3 regions of the Kluyvera chengduensis genome follow, and region 3 is predicted to be linked to each of the others. Evidence: predicted binding sites of a transcription regulator. Region 3 holds the regulator's gene; each other region holds the start of a gene.
The links. The regulator PhoB, encoded in region 3, activates phosphate uptake and scavenging genes when phosphate is short. The targets are predictions, from matches to a motif close to CTGTCATAAAACTGNCNNAT.

Region 1 (3,287 bases), on a different contig from region 3:
GGCATATACAGCGAAACGCTGTCGAGCTGGTAGGTGTTACCGATGATAAAGGTCACCGCCATGGTTTCACCCAGCGCGCGGCCCAGGCCGAGCATCACGCCGCCTATGACCCCGTTTTTGGTGAACGGCAGAACGATACGCCAGATAACTTCCCAGGTGGTGCAGCCGATGCCGTAGGCCGACTCTTTCATCATCACCGGAGTTTGTTCAAACACATCACGCATTACGGCGGAGATATACGGGATTATCATGATGGCGAGAATAACCCCTGCCGCCAGGATACCGATACCAAACGCCGGGCCGGAGAACAACGCACCGACAAACGGGATGTTAGAAAGGATATTGCCGACGGGCTCCTGGAAGTAGGTCGCGAACAGCGGAGCAAAGATAAACAGGCCCCACATACCGTAAACAATGCTGGGAATCGCCGCCAGCAGTTCAATCGCGATACCTAATGGGCGTTTGAGCCAGTTAGGTGCCAGTTCAGTCAGGAAGAGTGCGATACCGAAGCTCACCGGAACGGCGATCAGCAGCGCGATAAAGGAGGTCACGAGCGTACCGTAAATGGGTACCAGCGCACCGTAGATATCGTTAGGCGCATCCCACTCTTTGGTCCACAGGAAGGCGAAGCCGAACTTCTCCATACTTGGCCATGAAGAGATGATAAGAGAGACGATAATCCCGCCCAACATCAATAGCACAATCAGCGCAGCCAGTCTTACCAGCGCGCTGAATATCATGTCACCCTTTTTACCCGGAGGGTTAAAAGCAGGCTTAGTTGCAGCCATAAATCACTCTTTCCAGTTTAAAATCCGCCACGACATTTACACGTTGCCCGGCGTTTCCGCCGGGCTACCGTAATCAGTACAGCGCTTTACCGCTGCTGTCTTTTACGTTGGTCTTCCATGCAGCACGAACCTGCTCAACCACGCTCTCTGGCAGAGTGGCGTAATCAAGCTCGTTAGCCTGTTTGCCGCCGTTTTTGTACGCCCAGTCAAAGAACTTCAGCACTTCAGCACCTTGCTCAGGTTTCTTCTGCTCTTTGTGTACCAGGATGAAGGTGGTAGAGGTAATCGGCCACGCGTTGTCACCTTTCTGGTTAGTCAGGTCCTGCGCGAAGGATTTGCTCCAATCAACGCCTTTAGCGGCGTTAGCAAAGTTATCTTCAGTTGGGCTAACCGGCTTGCCATCAGCAGAAATCAGTTTGGTGTAAGCCAGGTTGTTCTGCTTAGCGTAAGCATATTCAACGTAGCCGATGGAACCTGGCAGACGCTGTACGAATGCAGCGATACCGTCGTTACCTTTACCGCCCAGGCCGGTCGGCCAGTTTACGGTAGAGCCCGCGCCAATTTTGGATTTCCACTCTTCGTTCACTTTAGACAGGTAGCTGGTGAACACGAAGGAGGTACCGGAACCATCAGCACGACGCACAACGGCGATGTTCTGAGAAGGCAGCTTAACGCCTGGGTTCAGTTTGGTGATGGCTTCATCATCCCACTTCTTGATTTTACCCAGGTAGATGTCACCCAGGGTTTTACCGTCAAGCACCAGCTCGCCGGATTTCAGGCCAGGGATGTTAACAGCCAGAACCACACCGCCGATTACGGTCGGGAACTGGAACAGGCCTTCCTGAGCCAGTTTGTCGTCAGACAACGGCGCATCTGATGCGCCGAAATCAACGGTGTTAGCAGTAATTTGTTTTACGCCACCGGAGGAGCCGATACCCTGGTAGTTTACTTTGCTACCGGTCTCTTTCTGATAGGTATCTGCCCATTTGGCATACACTGGCGCCGGGAAGGTTGCACCAGCACCCGTCAGGCTTGCTGCTGCGAATGCAGAGAAAGCGCTCATCGATAAGGTCGCGGCGACAACAGTTGCGACAGTGGTACGCATAACTTTCATAATGTCTCCTGCAAGAATCCGTAAATGATTGTTTAGTGGCTACGAGGAGCAAAATAGGACAAACAGGTGACAGTTATATGTAAGGTTTATTACAGTTTAATGACAACGAAAACCATGCGAAAAACAATATTATTAAACCACTATAAATCAGCGAGTTATAAAAATAATTTACAATGAAATTACAGTGAAATTTTCTTTTTATGACAACCCAAAAATCATGCTTTATGACAGTTTATGAAGATAAAAAAAATCCGGCTGCGCCTGAGGGCAGAGCCGGATCGTTTTGACTAAACGTACTTATTCGACGGTAACCGACTTCGCGAGGTTACGCGGCTGATCCACATCGGTGCCTTTGATCAGCGCCACATGGTAAGCCAACAACTGCAGCGGCACGGTGTAGAAGATAGGTGCAATCACCTCTTCCACATGCGGCATCTCGATGATGTGCATGTTGTCGCTGTTACTGAACGCCGCATCACGATCGGCAAACACATACAGCTCACCGCCGCGCGCGCGTACCTCTTCAATGTTGGACTTCAGTTTTTCTAGCAGTTCGTTATTCGGCGCGACCACGATAACCGGCATATCTGCGTCGATAAGCGCCAGCGGGCCGTGCTTCAGCTCGCCTGCGGCATACGCTTCCGCATGAATGTAGGAGATCTCTTTGAGCTTCAGCGCACCTTCCAGCGCGATCGGGTACTGATCGCCACGGCCAAGGAACAGCGCGTGATGCTTGTCAGAGAAATCTTCTGCCAGCGCTTCAATGCGTTTGTCCTGCGACAGCATCTGCTCAATGCGGCTTGGCAGTGCCTGCAGCGCATGAACAATCTCATGCTCTACGGACGCATCAGCTCCTTTCAGGCGCGCCATCTTCGCCACCAACATCAGCAGAACCGTCAACTGAGTGGTAAACGCTTTGGTGGACGCCACGCCAATTTCCGCCCCGGCGTTGGTCATAATCGCCAGATCGGACTCACGCACCAGCGACGAACCGGCGACGTTACAAATCGCCAGCGAGCCCAGATAACCCAGCTCTTTGGTGAGGCGCAGGCCAGCCAGCGTGTCGGCGGTTTCGCCAGACTGCGACAGGGTGATGACCAGGCTGTTCGGACGCACGGCCGATTTGCGATAGCGGAACTCCGAGGCAATTTCGACGTCGCACGGCATGCCAGCCAGTGATTCAAACCAGTAGCGCGCGACCATCCCGGAGTTATAGGAGGTGCCGCAGGCGATAATCTGGATATGCTCAACACGAGATAGCAGCGCGTCGGCCTGTGGGCCCAGCTCGCTGAGGTCCACTTCGCCGTGGCTGATACGCCCGGTTAAGGTGTTTTTGATGGCGTTCGGCTGTTCGTAGATCTCTTTCTGCATATAGTGACGATAAA
Region 2 (3,287 bases), on a different contig from region 3:
GGCACCGTACGGCTGGCTATAAGCCTGTGGCATCCGGCAGTGAAATGACCGACGACGGTTTGCGCAACAGCGACGCGCTGGCGCTACAGCGCAACAGTGTGCTGCCGTTACGCTACGAGCAGGTGAATCCGTATACCTTCGCTGAACCTACGTCTCCGCATATTGTTAGCGCCGACGAACAGCGGCCTATTGAGGCTGGCGTACTGTCTGCCGGTTTACGCGCGCTGGAAGCGGAAGCGGATTGGGTACTGGTTGAGGGGGCGGGAGGCTGGTTTACGCCACTCTCCCCGACGTTGACCCTGGCGGACTGGGTCAAAATGGAGCAGCTACCGGTGATTTTGGTGGTGGGCGTGAAGCTTGGTTGTATCAATCACGCGGTGCTCACCGCGCAGGCGGTGCAGCAAGCGGGGCTGCGGCTGGCAGGCTGGATTGCCAATGATGTGACCCCTCCGGGTCGTCGTCATGCCGAATACCTCAGTACGCTTCAGCGAATGATTCCCGCTCCGATGCTGGGTGAAATTCCATGGCTCGGTGAAGCCGTGGATTCACCGTTGCTGGGGCAATACCTCGACCTGAGCGTACTTTAAGCACTTTTCTGGCATGTCCATTTCTTCGTTAACCCTCTTCATTCGTAAGCGCTAACCCGCAGATTACGTAAGGAAATCGCCTGTTTTGATGAACAAAATGGGCGTGCTTTTTCGCTGATTAATATCAAAATCGGGGATAAAATATTTTTTTTCATTCACGTTGACACGTTGTTGCGCAAATCGCCGGGTGCCGGGGGATAGGGGCTAGAGGTAGTTATCCACTATTCCTGTGGATAACCCTGTGTATTAGAGTTAGAAAACCTGCGGTAAACGAGAGAACATGCGGCCTGCGCCTGAATTGGTGCGAAACGCGGCTTTTAGTTGTTTTCTTTTATTATCAATAAGATAAATAAAAGCAATGGCGTAATAAAAAGTGCTGCAGATTGCCATAAAACTTTCATGACGTATATTGACAAATGTTAAAAGAGAAAAAATTCTGGGGATAACCTTATCTGGCTGGTGTTTTATCTTGTCAGAGAATAAATTTCAGCCGCTGGCGCTGGTTATTGCCCCGAATAGACGAAATACGATAAGTGATTACTGTTTTTATATCCAGTATTTTTTATTGGCAATTCGGCAGGTGACGAGTAGAATTAATCTCCAGCCCGGCCCATCCGTCATCAGGTAGCGTTATCCATGAGTAAACCCTTCAAATTGCATTCTGCGTTTAGTCCTTCAGGCGACCAGCCTGCTGCCATTTCACGCCTGAAAGAGGGGCTGGAAGACGGCCTGGCGCACCAGACGCTTCTGGGCGTGACCGGGTCGGGGAAAACCTTTACCGTCGCCAACGTCATTGCTGACCTTCAGCGCCCAACGATGGTGCTGGCGCCGAACAAAACGCTGGCCGCCCAGCTTTATGGTGAGATGAAGGCGTTCTTCCCGGAGAATGCGGTGGAGTACTTCGTCTCCTACTACGACTATTATCAGCCGGAAGCGTACGTTCCGAGTTCGGATACTTTCATCGAAAAAGATGCTTCGGTGAACGAACATATCGAACAGATGCGCCTGTCCGCCACCAAAGCGCTGCTTGAGCGCCGCGACGTAGTGGTCGTGGCCTCGGTGTCCGCTATCTATGGTTTGGGTGACCCCGATCTGTACCTCAAAATGATGCTGCACCTGACGGTGGGCATGATCATCGACCAGCGCGCCATTCTGCGCCGTCTGGCGGAATTACAGTACACCCGTAACGATCAGGCGTTCCAGCGTGCGACCTTCCGCGTGCGCGGTGAGGTTATCGATATTTTCCCGGCGGAATCTGATGACCTGGCGCTGCGCGTGGAGTTGTTTGACGAAGAGGTGGAACGCCTCTCGCTGTTTGACCCGCTGACTGGCCACGTTGATTCGACCATCCAGCGCTTTACTATCTACCCGAAATCGCACTACGTGACGCCACGCGAACGCATCGTGCAGGCGATGGAAGAGATCAAAGACGAGCTGGCAGACCGCCGCAAAGTGCTGCTGGCCAACAACAAAATGCTGGAAGAGCAGCGTCTGAGCCAGCGTACCCAGTTTGACCTCGAAATGATGAACGAGCTGGGCTACTGCTCCGGTATCGAAAACTACTCGCGCTTCCTCTCCGGGCGCGGGCCTGGCGAGCCGCCGCCGACGCTGTTCGACTACCTGCCGGCGGATGGCCTGCTGGTGATTGATGAATCCCACGTCACTATTCCGCAGATTGGCGGCATGTATCGCGGCGACCGCGCGCGTAAAGAGACACTGGTGGAATATGGCTTCCGCCTGCCGTCGGCGCTCGACAACCGTCCGCTGAAATTTGAAGAGTTTGAAGCGCTGGCACCGCAGACTATTTACGTCTCGGCGACGCCGGGCAATTACGAGCTGGAAAAATCCGGCGGTGATGTGATTGACCAGGTAGTGCGTCCAACCGGGCTGCTCGACCCGCTGATTGAAGTCCGTCCTGTTGGTACACAGGTTGATGACCTGTTGTCGGAAATTCGCAAGCGTTCGGTGATTAACGAGCGCGTGCTGGTGACGACGCTCACCAAGCGTATGGCAGAAGACTTAACGGAATATCTGGAAGAGCACGGTGAACGCGTTCGCTACCTGCACTCTGACATCGACACCGTAGAGCGTATGGAAATCATCCGCGACCTGCGTCTGGGCGAGTTTGACGTGCTGGTGGGGATCAACTTGCTGCGAGAAGGTCTCGACATGCCGGAAGTCTCGCTGGTGGCGATTCTGGACGCCGATAAAGAGGGCTTCCTGCGCTCCGAGCGTTCGCTGATTCAGACCATCGGTCGTGCGGCGCGTAACATCAACGGTAAAGCGATTCTCTACGGCGATAAAATTACCCCGTCGATGGCGAAAGCGATTGGCGAAACGGAACGCCGTCGCGAGAAGCAGCAGCGTTACAACGAAGAGCACGGCATTGTGCCGCAGGGGCTGGTGAAAGACGTTGTCGATATTCTGGCGATGGGCGAGGGGCTGGCGAAAACCAGAGCCAAAGGTCGCGGTAAGTCAAAATCGGCGGCATCAATCGTTGAGCCGGATGTTCAGGCACTGACGCCGAAAGCGCTCCAGCAGCAGATCACCACGCTGGAAGCGCAGATGCTCAAGCACGCGCAGAACCTGGAATTCGAAGAAGCGGCGGAAATTCGCGACCGGCTGCATCAGCTGCGCGAGTTGTTTATCGCGACGTCGTGAATGGGTGCACCCCCGGCGGGGACGGGCTACAGTCAGTTA
Region 3 (3,287 bases):
AAAGCCCAGAGCGATGATGTCACGCGATTTTAATTGATGGGTCATATGTAACTACAGCCTGTGGATGTGGTGTTGTAAAACAAATTTATTGCGTCAGCGCCTGTGGAATGATGCAGAGGAAACTGACAATAAACTCAGCGGGATATGCTCCCTTCGCGGCGTAGAGAAGAATAGTTTTTTGATTTACCGCGAATACACAGTCTGTTTACGACTGCATGGGGGCCAATTTAAACGCTTATAACGTTTTAAAGCAACACGGGATCGCAAAACCAGATGATTATATTGATAGTGAAAAAATAGGCAGACGTATTAACTGGATTTAAGAAAAACATCCGGCTAATCATGCGAACAAAAAATAATCAGACGTTCGTAAATCACGCGGGGTTTACTTGACTGCAAAGCAAACAGACCAACCGAGGCTGGTCTGTGGAAAGTTAAGCTGACAAGCGCCAAATTACTCGCTGTTTCTGGCAATTAAACGTTCCGGCAGCAGGAAACTGAAACACGAACCTTTGCCGAGCTCGCTGGTAATATCCAGTCGGCTATCGTGATGATTAACCGCATGTTTAACAATTGCCAGCCCCAAACCGCTGCCGCCGGTCTGCCGTGAACGCGCCTTATCCACGCGATAAAAACGCTCGGTCAGCCTTGGCAGATGCTCAGGTGAAATGCCCGGCCCATTGTCCTCCACGCTGAACAGTGCGCCGTGCGGCGCATGCTGCCAGCGCACCGTAATCAGCGTGCCTTCCGGCGTATGGTTCACCGCATTGTAGACCAGGTTCGACATCGCGCTACGTAGCTGATCCTCATTGCCCAACACTTTTAACGTCTCATCAATGTCAAAATGGAACTGATGCTTATGCTGGCTGAGCGTTTGCGCCTCGCGTTCTACCACCCGCAGCATCATCGGCACATCAATTTTTTCATTGAGCGCCAGCGTCGGTGAGGCTTCAATTTTAGAGAGCGTCAGTAGCTGTCGAACCAGCCCTTCCATCCGCTGCGTCTGCTCACGCATGGTGTGCAGCGCTTTTTCACGCACGTTTCCTTCCAGCACCTGCTCCTGCATCATCTCCAGGTAGCCCTGCAACACGGTTAACGGCGTACGCAGTTCATGGCTAACATTGGCAAAGAAGTTGCGTCGAGCGCCTTCCAACTGGTGCATCTGCGTAACATCGCGCGCCACCATTAACAGCTGGCGGTCGGTGTAGGGCATGACGCGTATCTCCAGATGGCGACCGCTGTTCAGCACCAGATGCAGTGGCTTTAAGAACTCGCGTTTTTTGAGGTGTTGGGTAAATTCGGGGTAGCGCAGCAGGTTAAGGATGTTTTGCCCGCTATCGTCGGGCCAGCGAAGCCCCAGCAGCTGCTGGGCCAGGCCATTACACCAGAAAATAGCGCCCTCTTCGGTAGTGAGCACCACCGCATCCGGCAGCGACTCCGCGCCGCTGCGAAAACGTTTAATCAGATTACCCAGTTCGCGGCGACGTTTTTTATTACGCAGCTGCATCTGGTTGAGCCCGTACAGCAAGGGCTCCCAGCTGCCGCGTCCCGGCGGAGGGGTCATACTTCTGTCGACCCAAAGCCACCAGGAAAGGCGCAGTAAATTCCAGAAATGCCAGATAAGCAGCCCGGTCACCGCCGCCAGTAAAAACCACGGCAGATAACCAAAAATCAGTCCCAGTATCACGGCCGGGAGACAGCATAACATCAGCTCCAGCACCAGCCTTTTCCATGACAGCCGTTCCAGCACGCGTCACACTCCTGTCAAAATTTAGAAACGGGCGGAAAAACGATAACCCGTGCCGCGAACGGTTTGCACCATGCGGTCATGACCACTGTGTTCCAGCGCTTTACGCAGACGGCGGATATGCACATCGACGGTACGGTCTTCGACATAGACGTTAGTGCCCCAAACGTGGTTCAGCAGCTGTTCGCGGCTGTACACGCGCTCCGGATGCGTCATAAAGAAGTGCAACAGCTTAAATTCGGTTGGGCCCATATCCAGCGGGTTTTCACCGGTCATCACGCGATGAGAGGTCGGGTCAAGGCTCAGCCCCTGCATCTCAATGACCTCTTCCACCGCCATTGGCGAAATGCGGCGCATCACCGCTTTAATGCGGGCAACCAGCTCTTTTGGCGAGAAGGGTTTGGTAATGTAATCGTCAGCGCCGGTTTCCAGGCCACGTACGCGGTCTTCTTCTTCACCGCGAGCGGTGAGCATCACCACCGGAATGTCACGCGTCAGCGCTTCACGTTTGATATGCTTAATAAATTGCAGTCCCGAACCGCCCGGTAACATCCAGTCGAGCAGAATAAGGTCGGGCCAGGGTTCATTCAGTTTACTGACAGCGGTGTCGTAGTCTTCAGCTTCTACCGGCTGGAAACCATTTTGTTCCAGTACGAAGCAGACCATCTCGCGGATTGGCGCTTCATCTTCAACGACCAGAATACGTCTTGCCATTATTTGCCCTGTTTTTAGACATCAGTATTATATACGGCGTCATTATGCGTCAGATTTATGACAGATTTATGAAAAACATGACCGTTAGATGATCGCGGTTTACCGTTTATGACACTGCCGAAACGCGCTCATCGACCTCAACGTAGGCTGATGTTTATAATCAACTTTACGCCACTTCTCACGGAACCGCTATGCGCATCATCCACACATCGGACTGGCACCTCGGCCAGAACTTCTACAGCAAGAGCCGCGCGGCTGAACATGAGGCTTTCCTGCACTGGCTGCTCGCAACCGCCGAAACCGAACGGGTCGATGCCATTATTGTGGCGGGCGATATCTTCGATACCGGCTCGCCGCCGAGCTACGCGCGTGAGCTGTACAACCGATTTGTGGTTAATCTGCAACAAACTGGCTGCCATCTGGTGGTGCTGGCAGGCAACCATGACTCTGTGGCAACCCTGAATGAATCCCGCGATATCCTCTCATTTCTGAATACCACGGTGATCGCCAGCGCGGGCCATGAACCCTTTATCCTGAACCACCGCGACGGCACGCCCGGCGCGGTATTCTGCCCGGTGCCGTTCCTGCGCCCGCGCGACATTATTACCAGCCAGGCGGGGCTTTCCGGCAGCGAAAAAGTCCAGCAGGTACTGGCGAGCATTACCGATTACTACCAGCAGCAGTACCAGCAGGCCTGCGAACTGCGCGGCGACGCCACGCTGCCGATTATTGCCAGCGGCCATCTGACCACCGTCGGCGCCAGCAAAAGTGATGCGGTACGCGACATTTATATTGGCACACTGGATGCTTTCCCGGCACAAAACTT

Region 1: the regulator PhoB is predicted to act here: its motif matches at 1,978-1,997, upstream of pstS (phosphate ABC transporter substrate-binding protein PstS).
Region 2: the regulator PhoB is predicted to act here: its motif matches at 971-990, upstream of uvrB (excinuclease ABC subunit UvrB).

The regions. Positions count from the first base shown of each region.
Region 1 is NZ_JBIQOI010000003.1:306,306-309,592, forward strand. Features, by position in the region: gene pstC (phosphate ABC transporter permease PstC) at 1-788, opposite strand, end outside; gene pstS (phosphate ABC transporter substrate-binding protein PstS) at 862-1,902, opposite strand; gene glmS (glutamine--fructose-6-phosphate transaminase (isomerizing)) at 2,200-3,287, opposite strand, start outside.
Region 2 is NZ_JBIQOI010000002.1:909,199-912,485, reverse strand. Features, by position in the region: gene bioD (dethiobiotin synthase) at 1-587, shown strand, start outside; gene uvrB (excinuclease ABC subunit UvrB) at 1,224-3,248, shown strand.
Region 3 is NZ_JBIQOI010000009.1:132,945-136,231, forward strand. Features, by position in the region: gene brnQ (branched-chain amino acid transporter carrier protein BrnQ) at 1-45, opposite strand, end outside; gene phoR (phosphate regulon sensor histidine kinase PhoR) at 455-1,750, opposite strand; gene phoB (phosphate response regulator transcription factor PhoB) at 1,772-2,461, opposite strand; gene sbcD (exonuclease subunit SbcD) at 2,653-3,287, shown strand, end outside.